One region of the Streptomyces sp. NPDC048295 genome, then DNA from elsewhere that is predicted to be linked to it. Evidence: riboswitches for the same ligand, from Rfam matches in the RefSeq annotation. Region 1 holds a riboswitch; each other region holds the start of a gene.
What was found. Region 1 has a riboswitch for cobalamin ahead of AB0D53_RS10765 (cobalamin biosynthesis protein). Riboswitches for the same ligand answer to the same signal wherever they lie in the genome.
Positions count from the first base shown of each region.

Region 2: linked by a shared signal. The riboswitch ahead of AB0D53_RS13410 (prenyltransferase/squalene oxidase repeat-containing protein) and the one ahead of AB0D53_RS10765 (cobalamin biosynthesis protein) in region 1 are both predicted to bind cobalamin.
Region 3: linked by a shared signal. The riboswitch ahead of AB0D53_RS31180 (CoA-acylating methylmalonate-semialdehyde dehydrogenase) and the one ahead of AB0D53_RS10765 (cobalamin biosynthesis protein) in region 1 are both predicted to bind cobalamin.

Region 1 is NZ_JBEZLL010000006.1:61,124-66,468, forward strand. It holds gene AB0D53_RS10755 (inorganic phosphate transporter) at 113-1,372, shown strand; gene AB0D53_RS10760 (hypothetical protein) at 1,395-1,625, shown strand; cobalamin riboswitch at 1,776-1,907, shown strand; gene AB0D53_RS10765 (cobalamin biosynthesis protein) at 2,052-3,050, shown strand; gene AB0D53_RS10770 (cobyric acid synthase) at 3,047-4,573, shown strand; gene AB0D53_RS10775 (putative cobaltochelatase) at 4,635-5,345, shown strand, end outside.
Region 2 is NZ_JBEZLL010000007.1:259,273-264,617, reverse strand. It holds gene AB0D53_RS13425 (ATP-binding cassette domain-containing protein) at 1-197, opposite strand, end outside; gene AB0D53_RS13420 (energy-coupling factor transporter transmembrane protein EcfT) at 194-1,351, opposite strand; gene AB0D53_RS13415 (SCO2322 family protein) at 1,348-2,040, opposite strand; gene AB0D53_RS13410 (prenyltransferase/squalene oxidase repeat-containing protein) at 2,037-3,311, opposite strand; cobalamin riboswitch at 3,421-3,556, opposite strand; gene AB0D53_RS13405 (DinB family protein) at 3,670-4,230, shown strand; gene AB0D53_RS13400 (MBL fold metallo-hydrolase) at 4,281-5,321, opposite strand.
Region 3 is NZ_JBEZLL010000026.1:14,794-20,138, reverse strand. It holds gene AB0D53_RS31195 (short-chain fatty acyl-CoA regulator family protein) at 1-430, shown strand, start outside; gene cobF (precorrin-6A synthase (deacetylating)) at 432-1,208, opposite strand; gene AB0D53_RS31185 (deoxynucleoside kinase) at 1,530-2,189, opposite strand; cobalamin riboswitch at 2,485-2,699, opposite strand; cobalamin riboswitch at 3,277-3,462, shown strand; gene AB0D53_RS31180 (CoA-acylating methylmalonate-semialdehyde dehydrogenase) at 3,655-5,154, shown strand; gene AB0D53_RS31175 (acyl-CoA dehydrogenase family protein) at 5,163-5,345, shown strand, end outside.

The DNA of each region.
Region 1 (5,345 bases):
GAATGCCTTCGCTCCGGTTTGGAACACCCCAGCGCCCCGCCCAGTTCATCTTCCGTTCACCCAGGTTGCCTACGGTCCACATGCCAATGACGCCGAACGATTGCCTGGGTAAATGGAACACATCACGCTGCTACTCGCGATTGTGATCGTGACAGCTCTAGTGTTCGATTTCACGAACGGTTTCCACGACACCGCGAACGCGATGGCGACCACCATCTCGACCGGTGCACTCAGACCGAAGACAGCGGTGGCCATGTCCGCCGTTCTCAATCTCGTCGGCGCGTTCCTGTCGGTGGAGGTCGCCAAGACGATCTCCGGCGGGATCATCAACGAGGACGGGCTGCGAACAGAAGTCATCTTCGCGGCACTCGTCGGCGCCATTCTGTGGAATCTGCTGACCTGGCTGGTCGGACTGCCGTCCAGCTCCTCGCACGCCCTGTTCGGCGGTCTGATCGGCGCCGCCGTGATGTCCGCGGGCTGGTCGTCCGTCAACGGCGGCACCGTCGTCACCAAGGTGCTGCTCCCCGCCCTCGCCGCCCCGATCGTCGCCGGTCTGGCCGCGCTGCTGGCCACCAGGCTGACGTACCGGATCGGCGGAAAGGTCCGCAACGACGCCCAGGAGAAGGCCACCGCCAAGGGGTACCGGGCCGGCCAGATCGCCTCGGCCGGGCTGGTCTCCCTCGCCCACGGCACCAACGACGCGCAGAAGACCATGGGCATCATCACCCTGGCCCTGGTCACCGGCGGCGTCCTGCACCCGGGCGCCAACCCGCCGGTCTGGGTCATCGTCTGCGCCGGTACGGCCATCGCGCTCGGTACCTACCTGGGCGGCTGGCGGATCATCCGCACCATGGGCAGCGGCCTCACCGACCTCAAGCCGCCGCAGGGCTTCGCCGCCCAGACCAGCGCGGCCACCGTCATCCTGGCCTCCTCGCACCTCGGCTTCTCCCTCTCCACCACCCAGTCCTGCTCCGGCGCCGTGATGGGCGCGGGCCTCGGCCGCCAGGGCGGGGTGGTCCGCTGGTCCACCGCCACCCGGATGTTCGTCGCCTGGGGTCTGACGCTGCCGGCCGCCGGTCTGGTCGGTGCGGGCGCGGAACTCCTCACCAAGCAGGGCACCTGGGGCGTCGTGGTCGTCGCGGCGCTGCTGGTCGCGGGATCCGGTGCGATCTGGCTGGTGTCGCGGCGCAAGCCGGTCGGCCACGGCGACGTCGCCCCGGCGGAAGCCGAGCCGGTGGGCGTCATAACCACGGCCATCGCCGCCGTCAGCCCGCCGCCCACCGCGGCCCAGGCAACGGCCCAGAACCTCATGACCACCATTCCGGCCCCGGCCGGAACCACCCAGGACCCGGCGCGACCCGCCACCGTCTGACCCGGCCGTCTAAGGATTCAGCATGAACATCGACTGGGCAGCCCTCGGCTCCGTATTCGGCGTCTCCCTCGTCGTCACCGTCGCGCTGGTGGGCCTCTTCACCCTGGGCATCGTCGGCCTCTCCAAGCAGCCGGAACCGGCGGCGCAGGGCGGCTCCGGCGGCTCGGTGCTGCTGGCCCGCGCCGGCGCGTACGTCTGCTTCACGCTGTGCGCGGCGGCCGTCGCGTACGGCATCTATCTGATCGTCGCCTGAACCACCCCGCGCACGCTCCCCCGTCGGGCCGGACACCTGTGGTGTCCGGCCCGATGTGGGTATCAGCACACTGCGCAGCCGCAGGTCAACGGCAGGTTGACGGGCGTTCGCGGAGCGTGGTGGACTGCCGGAGCCAATTACGGCGACAGCAGAGGAAGCCGGTGCGAATCCGGCGCGGTCCCGCCACTGTCACCGGGGAGCGGTCCCCCACACCGGAAGTCACGGCACGCGCGAGCGGGCTGGAAGGCCGGGGGAACCGCGGATCCGGGAGCCAGGAGACTCTCGTCGCCGGTCACGTCGAACCAGGGCGCGGACCCTGAGTGAGGACATATCGCCATGCCCGGCTGCCGTGCGTCCGCTGTCCCGGTGCTCTCGCCGAGAGCCTCCTGTACGAAGGTCCGCCGAGGCGCGACGGCCGGCTGAGCCGTGCGAGCCGACCGCATCTTCGCGTACGGCGCCACGGCCGGTCTGATCGGCGATCTGCTGCTCGGTGATCCCCGCCGGGGACACCCGGTCGCCGCCTTCGGGCGGGCCGCGGCGGTCGTCGAGCGCCGGCTGTGGCGCGACCACCGCGGGTGGGGCACGCTGCACACCCTCGTCTGCGCCGGAGGCGCCGCCGGCGGTGCCGCGCTGCTCGCCCGCGCCGTACGCCGCAGCCCCGCCGCCTCCGTGGCGCTGACCGCGGCCGCCACCTGGTCCGTCGTCGGCGGCACCTCCCTGGGCCGTGAGGCACGGGCCATCGGCTCCGCCCTGTCGGCCGGTGACATCGACCTGGCCCGGGAGCGGCTGCCGCATCTGTGCGGGCGCGACCCGCAGTCCCTGGACGGTCCGCAGATCGCCCGCGCCGTGGTCGAGTCCGTGGCGGAGAACACCTCGGACGCCGTGGTCGGCGCCCTGGTGTGGGGCGCGCTGGCCGGGGTCCCCGGGCTGGCCGGCTTCCGGGCCGCCAACACCCTCGACGCCATGGTCGGGCACAAGTCGCCCCGCCACCGCCGCTACGGCTGGGCCTCGGCCCGCCTCGACGACCTCGCGGGCTGGCCCGGTGCCCGGCTCACGGCCCTGCTCGCCGTGGCCGCCGGAGGGCGGCCGCAGGGAGCGGTCCGCGCCTGGCGGGCCGATGCCGCCCAGCACCCGAGCCCCAACGCGGGCCCGGTGGAGGCCTCGTTCGCGGGCGCGCTGGGCGTACGGCTCGGCGGCACCCTCGCGTACGGCGGCCGGGTCGAGCACCGCCCCGTGCTCAACGGGGAGACGGGCCGGGCGGTGGAGACCGCGGACATCGAGCGCGCGGTGCGGCTGTCGCGCCGGGTGGGCGCGCTGGCCCTCGGCGTGTGCGTGGCGGGACGGCTCGGCGCGGCCCTGGCCGCACGACGGATCACGTCCCGCCGCGCGGCGGGACCTCGTATCGCAGGACGGAGAAGCGCATGAGCGGCGGGCTGCTGGTCGCCGGAACCACTTCCGACGCGGGCAAGAGCGTCGTCACCGCGGGCATCTGCCGCTGGCTCGTGCGCCGGGGCGTGAAGGTGGCGCCCTTCAAGGCGCAGAACATGTCGCTGAACTCGTTCGTCACCCGCGAGGGCGCCGAGATCGGGCGCGCCCAGGCCATGCAGGCCCAGGCGGCCCGTGTGGAGCCGAGCGCGCTGATGAACCCGGTCCTGCTCAAGCCCGGCAGCGACCGCTCCAGCCAGGTCGTCCTGATGGGGAAGCCGGTCGGCGAGATGAGCGCCCGCGGCTACCACGGCGGCCGGCAGCAGGCCCTGCTCTCCACGGTCGTGGACTGCCTGGAGCAGCTCCGGAGCACGTACGACGCGGTGATCTGCGAGGGGGCGGGGAGCCCGGCCGAGATCAATCTGCGGCGCACGGACATCGTGAACATGGGTATAGCGCGGGCGGCGCGCTTCCCGGTGGTGGTCGTCGGCGACATCGACCGCGGCGGTGTCTTCGCCTCGTTCTTCGGCACGACGGCGCTGCTCGCCGCCGAGGACCAGTCGCTGATCGCCGGCTATCTCGTCAACAAGTTCCGCGGCGACGTGTCGCTGCTGGAGCCGGGCCTGGAGATGCTGCGGGACATCACCGGACGGCCGACGTACGGGGTGCTGCCCTTCGCCCACGGCCTCGGCATCGACGAGGAGGACGGTCTGCGGGTCTCGCTGCGCGGAGCCGTGCGCGAATCGGTGGTCGCGCCGCCGCACGGCGAGGACGTGCTGCGCGTCGCGGTGTGCGCGGTCCCGCTGATGTCGAACTTCACCGATGTGGACGCGCTGGCCGCCGAGCCCGGCGTCGTCGTCAGGTTCGTGGACCGCGCCGAGGAGCTGTCCGACGCGGACCTCGTCGTCGTGCCCGGCACCCGCGGCACCGTGAAGGCGCTGGCCTGGCTGCGCGAGCGCGGCCTCGCCGGCGCGCTGGCGCGGCGCGCGGCCGAGGGCCGGCCGGTCCTCGGCATCTGCGGCGGCTTCCAGGTCCTCGGCGAGCGGATCGAGGACGAGGTCGAGTCGCGGGCCGGGCGGGTCGAGGGCCTCGGCCTCCTCCCCGTACGCATCCGCTTCGACCGTGAGAAGACCCTGGCCCGGCCCGTCGGCGAGGCGCTCGGCGCGCCGGTCGAGGGGTACGAGATCCACCACGGCGTGGCGGACGTGCACGGCGGCGAGCCGTTCCTCGACGGCTGCCGGGTCGGCGCCGTGTGGGGCACCCACTGGCACGGTTCGCTGGAGAGCGACGCATTCCGCCGCCGCTTCCTGACCGAGGTCGCACGGGCCGCCGGCCGGCGCTTCGTCCCCGCCCCCGACACCGCGTTCGCGGCGCTGCGCGAGGAACAGCTCGACCGTCTCGGCGATCTCGTGGAGGAGCACGCGGACACCGACGCGTTGCTGCGGCTCCTGGAGTCGGGCGCGCCGTCGGGGCTTCCCTTCATCGCTCCCGGAGCCCCCGCGTCCCCCGGAGGCCGCCGATGACCCGGGGCACTGCCGGGAGCCGCCTTTTCCATGACCATTCACCCGCAGGAAGGACCGCCTCGTGAGCACGCATTTCCCGTTCACCGCCGTCGTCGGGCAGCAGGACCTGCAACTCGCCCTGCTGCTCAACTCCGTCGCACCGAACATCGGTGGCGTGCTCGTACGGGGCGAGAAGGGCACCGCGAAGAGCACCGCCGTGCGCGCGCTCTCGGCGCTGCTGCCGGAGGTGGACGTCGTCCCCGGCTGCCGTTTCTCCTGCGACCCCGTGTCGCCGGACCCGGCGTGTCCCGACGGTCCCCATGAGGCGGGGGCCGGTGTGTCGCGGGACGCCCGGATGGTCGAGCTGCCCGTCGGCGCGTCCGAGGACCGGCTCGTGGGGGCGCTCGACATCGAACGGGCGCTCGCGGACGGCGTGAAGGCCTTCGAGCCGGGTCTGCTGGCCGACGCGCATCGCGGGATCCTCTACGTCGACGAGGTCAACCTGCTCCACGACCACCTCGTGGACCTGTTGCTGGACGCGGCCGCCATGGGCGCCTCGTACGTCGAACGCGAGGGTGTCTCCGTGCGGCACGCGGCGCGTTTCCTGCTCGTCGGGACGATGAATCCCGAAGAGGGCGAGCTGCGGCCGCAGTTGCTCGACCGTTTCGGGCTGACCGTCGAGGTCGCCGCCTCCCGGGAGACCGATCAGCGGGTCGAGGTCGTGCGACGGCGTCTCGCCTTCGACGACGACCCGGCGGCGTTCGCCGCCGGGTGGGCCGGCGAGGAGGACGCG
Region 2 (5,345 bases), on a different contig from region 1:
GTGACCCGGCCGCTCAGCGTGCCGCCGGTGAAGTGCGGCACCAGACCCGAGACGGCCCCGAGCAGCGTCGACTTGCCGACCCCGGACGGGCCGACGAGCAGCACCAGCTCGCCCTCGGGAACGGTCAGATCGACCCCGCGGAGAGTGGCCCGTGCCGCCCCCTCGTAGCGCACCGAGACCTGCTCGAACCGGATCACTGGATCTCCTTGGAACGCGGGCCGCCCGCGGGCGGCGGCACCGGTGCCACCACCGCGGGCAGCAGCCCGATCAGCACCGCGGCCGCGGGCCACAGCGGAAGCACCGGCGCGACCAGCGGTACGACCCCGGGGTGCAGCGCCGCCCCGTCGGCACCGCCCGCCCAGATCATCGCCACCGCGACCGCGACACCCGAGCCCGCCACCAGACAGGCCCGCGCACCCCACCGGTCGGGCCGGTAGCGGGTACGCACCGAACGGGCCCCGCCGAGCCGCAGCCCGGCCACCGCGGCGACGAGCCCGGCGATCAGCAGCGGCAGCCCGTACACCGCACCCTGCGCGGCCAGCAGACAGTACGTACCGGCGCACACCCCGAGCAGCCCGCCGAGGGTGAGGACGTTCGTGGTGTGCCGGACGGCGGGCGGGACCTGGGCGGTGCGCCCGTATCCGCGCGCGTCCATCGACGCCGCCACCGCGACCGACCGCTCCAGCGCGCCCTCCAGGACCGGCAGCCCGATCTGGAGGACCGCCTTGACGCCACCGGTCGGGCGGCCGCGCAGCCGCCGTGCGGTGCGCAGCCGCATCACGTCGGCGACCATGTTCGGCGCGAACGTCATCGCGACGACGACCGCGACGCCCGCCTCGTACAGCGCGCCCGGCAGCGACTTCAGCAGCCGGGCCGGGTTGGCGAGCGAGTTCGCCGCACCGACGCAGATCAGCAGGGTGGCCAGCTTCGCTCCGTCGTACAGCGCGAAGACCAGCTGCTCGGCGGTGACCCGGCCACCGATCCTGACCCCCTTCGCCCAGTCGGGCAAAGGCACCTCGGGGAGCGTGAACAGCGTGTGGGTACCGGGGATCGGCGAACCGAGAAAGACGGAGAAGACCAGCCGCACACCGACGACGAACAGCCCGATCCGGATGAACGCCCCGTACGAACGTGCCCACGGCGCGTCCGTGCGGCGCACCGCCACGACGTAACCGGCCACCCCCACCAGCAGTCCGAGCAGCAGCGGATTGGTGGTCCGGGACGCGGCGGTGGCGAGGCCGAGCGCCCACAGCCACCAGGCCCCTGCGGGCAGGGCGTTGCTCCGGTTCGCCTCGGGGGCGCGCAGCGGGCGGCTGCGCGCCAGGACGGCGGAGCCGGTCGGGGCGGTCATCCGCGGCGGCGGCGGGACTGCACGACCGCGGCGACGCCGAGAACGAGGACGGCGCCGACCCCGACGAGCACCCCGGCGGACGGGCCGGAGGAGCCGCCCGGGCCGGAGGAGGCGGCGGACCCGGCCGGTGCGGACGGGGCGGAGGCGGACGGGGATGTGGCGGGCGTGCCCTGCCCGTCGCCGGAGACCTGCTCGCCGCAGCCGGAGGCCGGGTAGCCGGTGATCGCGCAGAGCATCGCGTCGCTGCTGTACCGCAGCGGCTTCGCCACCGAGGCGAGCGCCTCCGCGGCGCTCGCGTCGGGGTCCACCCGCGCGCACGCGGTGCGCGGCGTGGGCGGTGTCTCACCGGCCGGGGCGTCCGCGGCCGTGCCCGGGTCGATGACGAGCGCGATCCGCTTGGTGCCGTCCTCGGCCGGGGTGTCCGCGCATATCTTCGTGAAGTCGGGGGCGCGGCGCGGCTTCGCCGAGTCCTGGGAGTCCTCGCTCACCGAGAACCGGAAACCCTGCACCGCCCCGTCGTCCGGCCGGACCAGGGACGGGCCCTGGGTGGCGTACGTCCAGCCGGAGCCGGAGCTCTCCCAGTACGACCAGTACCGGTAGCCGGCCGCCTGGGCCGGTCCGGCGCCGAGCACGGCCAGGACGGCGCCCAGGACCACCAGCAGCGCGGTGGCCCGTCCCGCGCGCCTCACGGCTGCCTGTTCTTGCGGCGGCCGCTGATCAGGAAGAACGCGATCGCGGCGAGGACGAGGCCGATGCCGATGTACCACCACACGCCGCCGATCACGTCGTCGCCGCTGTGGACCTGGTCCTTCTCGGTGGCCTCGTACCCGGTGTCGGCGGACGGGTCGGGCGTCACGACGGCGGCGGGCTCGGGGCCGGCCGCGTTCAGCCGGGCGACCAGGTCGACGCCGCCGAAGTCCCGGGCGTCGTCGCCGGTCGAGTGGGCGGCCAGGATCAGCTGGGCGTAGGCGGCGGGGCCGCTCCCGGCGGCCCAGTCCGCGGAGTTCTTCTTCAGCCAGCCGATGGCCCCGGCCGCCTTGTCCTGGTGGCCGGAGGCGGACAGGGCGACGACCGCGTCGGCGGTGTTGCCGAAGTCGGGCTGCGGGGTGGTGTCGGTGGCACCGGGCATCGGCGCCAGGTCCAGGTGGTTGCTGCCGGCGAGGGCGCCGACGAGGTAGTGGGCACCGTTCTGGGCGGCCTGCTCGGGCGTGAGGCCGGAGCCCGGGTGGCAGCTGGGCGCCTTGCCCGCGGCGTTGTTCCCGACGGCCATCGCCTTGCCCATCGTGCCGAGCACGGCGGCCGCGGTGGCGTCCGCGTTCGCGGCGAGCTTCCCCTTCTTGTCGGGCTGGTACGCGAAGGCGCCGCCGTCCTTGCCGCCGCACGGGATCGCGAGCGCGAGCAGCGGGTCGTAGGGGGTCTTCCCACCGGGGGTGGTGATGTCGGCGAGCCGCTGCCCCTGCCGGGCGAGGGCGCCGATCACCAGGGAGGTGGAGTTGGCGTCGCTGGGCGTGCCGGCGGTGTAGCCCCAGCCGCCGTCCTCGTTCTGCACGGACTTCAGCCAGCGCACCGAGTTGTTCACGGTCTCCCGGTGCCCGCCGACCTCGACCAGCGCCTGGGCGGCGGCCGCGGTGGCATTGGTGTCCCGCACCGTCTTCGCGTCGCACGGCGCGGAGACATCGGGCCGGAACGCGGCGTAGGAGCCGTCGGCGCACTGCTGGGAGACCAGCCAGTCCACCGACTTCGCGGCCGGGGTGACCCCTTCCAGCCGCTGGGCGAGGAACGACATCGACTGCCGCCACACCCCGTCGTAGGTGGGGTCCTTCGTGCCGTACAGCCCGGCGGGCAGTGCGGCGGACGGCGAGGGCGAGGGGGACGGCGCTGCGACCGCGACCGGCGCTGCGGCCGAGCAGAGCACGGCGGCGGTGGCGGCGAGCGTTGCTGCGCTGCGGCGTACGGTCATGGCGGGCGGGGCCTCTCCTGCGGGGTGAACCGGGCACAGGCACGCTCAGGCACCAGGCTCCGGCTCCGTATACCTCGACGGTGCCGACCTCCGGTGGGTCCGGTGGTCCGAGCCGGTCACGACCGCGGACAGGGCATTCCGACTCACCGTCTGCGACGACGGCTCACGGCTGCGTGGTCAGTGCCGGATTCGCACCGGCTTCCCCCTGAACGGGCATGATGACGACCCGCACACTCTACCGGGCGGGCCCGGCCGGGCCCGGGGCGGCTTCGGCCCACCGACGGTGCGGAAACCCACTGGCGGGCAACGCCGGAAACCCACTGGCGAGTTCGGCCCCGAACGGACGACCATGTCCCGCATGAGTGATCAACCCGCACGCTGGACCCAGGCGACCGTCTACCCCGACATGTGGGCGGACCCGGACGACGACCCCCGCAACTCGGAAGGTGCCGGTCCGGACGGCGAGCTCCCGACGCTCCAGGAGTACCTGCGCGACTACCGGCTGACCCTGAGGATGAAGTGCGAGGGCCTGGACGCGGAGCAGCTGGCCCGGCGCTCGGTCCCGCCGTCGACGCTGTCGCTGCTCGGCCTCCTGCGCCACCTCGCCGAGGTGGAACGGGACTGGCGCAACTGGATCACCGACGGTGAGCCGCTGCCCAAGCTGTACGGCAGACGTGACGCGGACTTCGACGGAGCCGTCGCCGATCAGGCCGTGGTCGACGCCGCCTACGCCGATCTGGAGCGTGAGCAGGCCGCGACCGACGCCGCACTGGCCGGCCACGCGGACCTGGGCGAGCGGCTGGGGAAGGACAGCGTCTCCGTCCGGTCGCTGCTGGTGCACAGGATCGAGGAGTACGCCCGGCACTGCGGGCAGGCCGACCTGCTGCGCGAGTGCATCGACGGACGGGTGGGCCAGTGAGGCCCGGCCGGTGAGCTGAAGGGTGCGGGGCGGGGCGGCCCGCCCCGCACTCACACCGCCGTGTACCTCACCGGCTCGCTGCCCGGCACCGCCTCCGCGCGCCCGAGCTTCACCAGCCGCCGCAGATGCGCCTCCGCCTCCGAGACGGCGATGTTCCTGGAGCCGTGCGGGATCTGCTCCCAGGGCCGGTTCCACTCCATCCGCTCGGCCAGCTCCCACGGCGTCAGCGGCTGTGCCAGCAGACCCAGCAGCCCGGTCAGCCGCTCCTCGTGATGGCCGATGAGCTCCTGCACGCGTCCCGCCGCATCGGTGAAGGCGTACTGATGGGCGGGCAGCACCTCGGCGGCCCCGAGCCTGCCGATCCGCTCCAGCGAGTCCAGGTAGTCACCGAGGGGATCGCCGACCGTCGCGTCGTCCGGGTCCTCGTACAGCCCGATGTGCGGACTGATCCCCGGCAGCAGATGGTCACCCGAGAAGAGCCGCCCACGGCCCGGCAGGTTCCCCGGATGCTCCTCCTCCAGATGCAGGCACACATGCCCCGGCGTGTGCCCCGGCGTCCAGATCGCCCGCAGCCTGCGCCCCGCCAGATCGAGCAGCTCACCGGGGACGATCTCCCGGTCCGGCAGCGCGGCCCGCAGCCCCGGCAGCGCCCGCGCCCGCCCTCCGCCGGCCGCGGCGGCCCGCAACGGCGCGAGGTGCTCCTCGGGCGCGCCGACCGCGGTGAGCTTGGCCGCGAGGTACGCCAGCCAGGTACCGGGCCGGGACTCCCGGGTACGCCGCACGATCGCGGTGTCCGCCGCGTGCATGGCGATCCAGGCCCCGGAGGCATCGCGCACCTGCCCGGAGAGCCCGTGGTGGTCGGGGTGGTGGTGGGTGATGACCACCCCGTGGATGTCCGCCACCCCCGTACCGACGGCGGCGAGCCCGGCGCCGAGCGTGTCCCACGCCTCGGGGTCGTCCCACCCGGTGTCGATCAGGACCGGCCCCCGGTCGGTGTCCAGGACGTGCACGAGGGTATGGCCGAGCGGATTGTCCGGGATGGGCACCTTGATGCTGTGCACGCCCCCGCCGTGGTCGGTCACCTGCGTCATGAGGTCCCCATCTCTCCAGACAAC
Region 3 (5,345 bases), on a different contig from region 1:
CTCCAAGCGCCAGTCCGCGACGGACTTCCACTTCTCGCGGCTCGGCGGCACATGCCCGCTGTGGACCGTGTACGAGGCCTTCTCGGCACCGGGCCGGATACTGCGTCAGGTGGCCGAGATGCCCGACGGCAAGCGCTCCTTCTGGGTCGCCCGGACCGTGACGCGGGGCGGCTTCGGCCATCACGCGCACCGTGCCGAGTTCGCCGTCGCGCTCGGCTGCGAGCTGCGGCACGCGGGCCGGCTGGTCTACGCCGAGGGCGTGTCCCTGGACGATCCGCGGGCGGCGACACCGATCGGACTCGGCTGCCGGATCTGCGAACGCCGGGACTGTGCCCAGCGGGCCCGGCCGCCGGCGGGCGGCCGGCTGGCCGTGGACCCGGACCGGGCCACGCCGGTGCCCTACCCGGTCGACACGGCCCAACGCCGGTAAGTCAGTCGACGATGCGCAGCAGATAGGTGTCCATGATCCAGCCGTGCCGGGCACGGGCCTCGGCGCGGAGGCTCTTGATCCGGGCGGCGACGTCCCGGAGCAGGCCGGAGACCAGAAGTTCGTCGGGCGTGCCCAGGTAGGCGCCCCAGTAGATCCGGACGTCCTCCCCGCTGACGCGGTCGAAGGACTCGTGGGCGTCGAGCATGACGACGATGTCGCCGTCGTCGGCCTGGCCGACCTCCGGCAGCCTGCGGGCCGGCGTGATGTGCAGGGGACGCCCGATCCGGGTGAGCGAGACGCGATGGCGGGCCGCGAGAAGGGAAACGCTGCTGATCCCCGGGATCACGTCCACGGAGAAGGCGACCTCTCCCCGTCGCTCGATGGTTTCCAGGATCGCGAGGGTGCTGTCGTACAGGGCGGGATCGCCCCAGACCAGGAAGGCGCCGGTCTCGCCAGGAGCCAGTTCCGTGGTGATCAATCGCTCGAAGACGTCGGCGCGCCGTGCCCGCCAGTCGTCGACCGCTTCCGTGTACGCCGCCCGGCCCGCCGGGCTCCGGTCACGCCAGGGGTCGTCCGTCTCGATCACACGGTAGGGGCCGTCGGCGTGTTCGGCGAGCATTTCGCGCCGCAGATCGGTGAGGGAGGACTTCTCGGGGCCCTTGCCCAGGACGAAGAAGACGTCTGTACGGCGGATCGCCTTCACGGCCGCCAAGGTCAGGTGGTCGGGATCACCGGCTCCGATGCCGATGACGAGGAGGTGACGCGTCGGGGGGTTCATGGTCTGAGGGTTCCCGGCTCCAGAGGTCGGATGGGCAAGGCGACGCACGGGGTCGCCGCAGGGGCGAGTGTAGAGGGGGCAGGAGCCCTCGGCGGGCGTCCTGCCCAGGTGCTGCGCGCCCCAGCCGCAGCGCGATCGTGTCGCCGAGGGCAATGGCCTTCTCGCCGGCCGGATGTCTCCTCCTCCGACCGCGACGCCATGCGCTCGTCCTCCCGATACCGGCCCGATGTCCGCGGGCGGACGCGCGCATGGACGCCGGGCCCGGTCGGACGTGGCCGGTGCCGCCGCCCGCTGGGACCGAGCCTCGCGTGCCTCCGCCGGTCAGACAGCGCCGGACGTGGCGAGGGCGTCCCTGACCTGCTGCGCCACGCGCGCCGCGTCCTCCTGGTTGTTCACCACGTCGGTGCGGTTCATGTCGATGACGAGGACGTCGCTCGCCGAGTAGTGCTGGTGCACCCAGTCGTCGTAGCCGGACCACAGTGTCCGGTAGTACTCGACGAGGCTCTCGTCCTGCTCGAATTCGCGCCCGCGCAGCCCGATTCGGTGCAGCACGGTCTCGAAGTCGGCCTTGAGGTAGACCATGAGGTCGGGTGCCTTGCGGTACGGCAGGCCGTCGATCTCGCGCATCATCTCGTCGAGCAGCCCCTCGTACAGCCGCATCTCGAGAGAGCTGATCCGGCCCAGGTCGTGATTGACCTTGGCGAAGTACCAGTCCTCGTATATGGACCGGTCGAGGACGTTGTCGTTCTTCCGGTACGCCTCCTTGATCGAGGCGAACCTCGTCCGGAGGAAGTACAGCTGGAGGAGGAACGGGTAGCGCTTCGCCTCGATCTCCTCGGGGCTCGCGGAGTAGAAGAGCGGCAGGATCGGGTTGTCGTCCACGCTCTCGTAGAAGACCTCGCTGCCCAGCTCCTTGGCGATCAGTTCGGCGACGCTCGTCTTGCCGATTCCGATCATGCCTCCGACACAGATCACTGCCATTCCTCGCTTCTCTCCTGCCACGCCGCACAAAGCGGGCGCACCAGCCGCCCACACCGGCCGGCCACTTGCTCGCTGACACAGCTTCCAGGTACTGGAGCTGTCCGCCGGGACGCGAGAGAGGAACTCCGCATGCCGGTCTCCCCCTGTCGTCGTGCCCGGTGCTTCGAGGCAGGCCGGTGGAAGGCGACGCGGCATGGGCCGACGGCACGATGCCGGACGGGTACGGCCCTCCGCCGGGACGTCGCGCACCTGCCGCGCGGCCCTCCCCCTGGACCTCGAAGCGGCGCCCACGCTCGTCGGCGGGCGCACCAGTGGCAGGTCTTCGGACTCGCGGGCACGCCTCTTCCGGAGGCTCCTATGGCCGTCGCTTACCGGGAGCCCAGGCGCCCGGTGCCTCTGACGGCGGTCGTTCCCGCTCACCGCTGCGGGGCAGCCCCGGTCTTTCACCGGGTTCCCTCTTGCCTCGCCGAGCGCGGGAGCGCCCGGCGAACCACCAGCGCCCCTCACACTACATCTGGGAGCGCCTTGTTCTTGCCATCCCAGATGTAGTGGATGGGCCACGACGTCAGCTGCTCCAGCCACGCCTGTGCCCCAGAGCACCGAGTCTCCGGACACGGGGACCTGTAGACAGGTGCCCCGCTCAGCCCGACCCGTGAGGCTTCCGCCACGGTCACCGGCTCCCCCACCGCCACTCCGTGCAGCACGTGCGCGAGCACCTCGGCACCCCGGACGCCCCTCGGTCCCGGCCGGTTGAAGTACGCGGGACCGTCCAGGACCCACACATCCCCGGCGCGTACCGCCGGCAGGTCTTCCCAGCCGCGCAGCCTCGGGAGGAGCCGGCATGTCCGGCTCCGCCGACCGCGTCGGAGATCTCCCGGCTGCCGAGCTCGTCCGCGTCGAATTCGGCGCGGGTCACGACAGGCACGGAGGCGAGCACGGTGGGGGGCTAGTCGCATTCGTGGGTGCGTCCGACCAGGTCGGCGACGAGTCCGGGGTCCGCCACGATGTCCGTGGCCGCCGGAAGCAGGGAGACGATGCGCATGCTCCGACTCTAGGCGCGCTGGCGGCACCCTGGACTTACTAGGACGTCCAACTATATGTTCGTGGCACAAGGTCCGCGGTGCAGGGAAGCCGGTGCAAGTCCGGCACGGTCCCGCCACTGTGACCGGGGAGTGTGCTGCCATCCACACGCCACTGACGAGGTCTGTCGGGAAGGCGGGCGGCGCGCGGGGATCCGGGAGTCAGGATACCGGCCGCGGGTTGTTCCGTGTTGTCCACGAGGATGGAGCAGACACGCATGGCACCGGTCCGTACCCACGACCCTGGTGATCCGGCGGAGCGCGCGCACACAGTTTCCGCACGCTCGTAGTTCTCACGGCTTCCCGCAGCGGCACGCCCCCATCCGGGTGTCGCTCGCCGGTCCGCCGTGCCATCCCCGGATCCAACCTGACGAGAGCAGGCACCCATGGTCCGTGAACTCACCCATTTCATCGGCGGAAAGCACATCCCCGGCGCGTCCGGGCTCTTCGCCGACGTGTACGACCCGAACACCGGCACCGTCCAGGCCCGCGTGCCTCTGGCCGGACGGGCCGACACCGAGGCCGCCATCGCCAACGCCGAGGAAGCACAGGCGGAATGGGGCCAGTGGAACCCGCAGCGCCGGGCCCGCGTGCTGCTGCGCTTCCTCCAGCTCGTCGAGGGCGAGCGTGAGAATCTGGCCCGGATGCTGTCGGCGGAGCACGGCAAGACCGTCGCCGACGCTCACGGCGACCTTCAACGGGGCTTGGAGGTGGTCGAGTTCGCCGCCGGGATCCCGCACCTCCTCAAGGGCGAGTTCACCGACAACGCCGGCACCGGCATCGACGTGCACTCGCTGCGCTCACCGTTGGGCGTGGTCGCGGGCATCACCCCGTTCAACTTCCCCGCGATGATCCCGCTCTGGCAGGCCGCACCCGCTCTCGCCTGCGGAAACGCATTCGTCCTCAAGCCGTCCGAGCGCGACCCGTCCGTACCGCTGCGGCTCGCGGAGCTCTTCCTGGAGGCCGGGCTGCCGCCGGGCGTACTGAACGTCGTCAACGGCGGCAAGGAGGCCGTCGACACGCTGCTCCAGGACCCGCGGGTCCAGGCAGTGGGCTTCGTCGGCTCCACCCCGGTCGCCGCGCACATCTACGCCACCGCCGCCGCGCACGGCAAGCGCGCCCAGTGCTTCGGCGGCGCCAAGAACCACCTGATCGTGATGCCCGACGCCGACCTCGATCAGGCCGTCGACGCCCTGATCGGTGCCGGTTACGGCTCGGCGGGCGAGCGCTGCATGGCCATCTCCGTCGCCGTGCCCGTCGGCGAGGAAACGGCCGACCGTCTCGTCGCCGCTCTCAAGGACCGGATCTCGGCCCTGCGGATCGGCCGGTCCGACGACCCCGCGGCCGACTTCGGACCACTGGTCAGCCGCGACGCCCTGGACCGAGTCCGTCGGTACGTCGACATCGGCATCGACGAGGGAGCCGAACTCGTCGTGGACGGGCGCGGTTTCACCCTGCCAGGGCACGAGAACGGTTTCTTCGCCGGAGCGTCCCTGTTCGACCGTGTGGATCCCTCGATGCGTATCCACCGCGAGGAGATCTTCGGGCCCGTCCTCTCGGTGGTCCGGGCGGCCGACTTCGAGGAGGCGCTGCGCCTGCCCAGCGAACACGCCTTCGGGAACGGCGTCGCCGTCTTCACGCGCGACGGTGACACGGCGCGCGAGTTCACCCGCCGGGTGAACACCGGCATGGTCGGCGTCAACGTGCCCATTCCGGTGCCCGTCGCCTACCACACCTTCGGCGGCTGGAAGCGCTCCGGCTTCGGCGACCTGAACCAGCACGGCCCGGACTCGATCCGCTTCCACACCCGTACCAAGACCGTCACTTCGCGCTGGCCCTCCGGGGTCAAGGAGGGCGCGAACTTCACGATCCCGACGATGGGGTGAGCGCCGCCATGACCACCGCCCTCACCGAGGAGCAGCGCGCCCTCGCCGAGGTCACTCTCGACTTCGCCCAGGAGCAGCTGGCCCCGCACGCCGTCACGTGGGACCAGGACAAGCACTTCCCCATCGACGTCATCCGGCGGGCCGCCTCGCTCGGCCTCGCCGGTGTGTACGTCGACGAGGCATACGGCGGC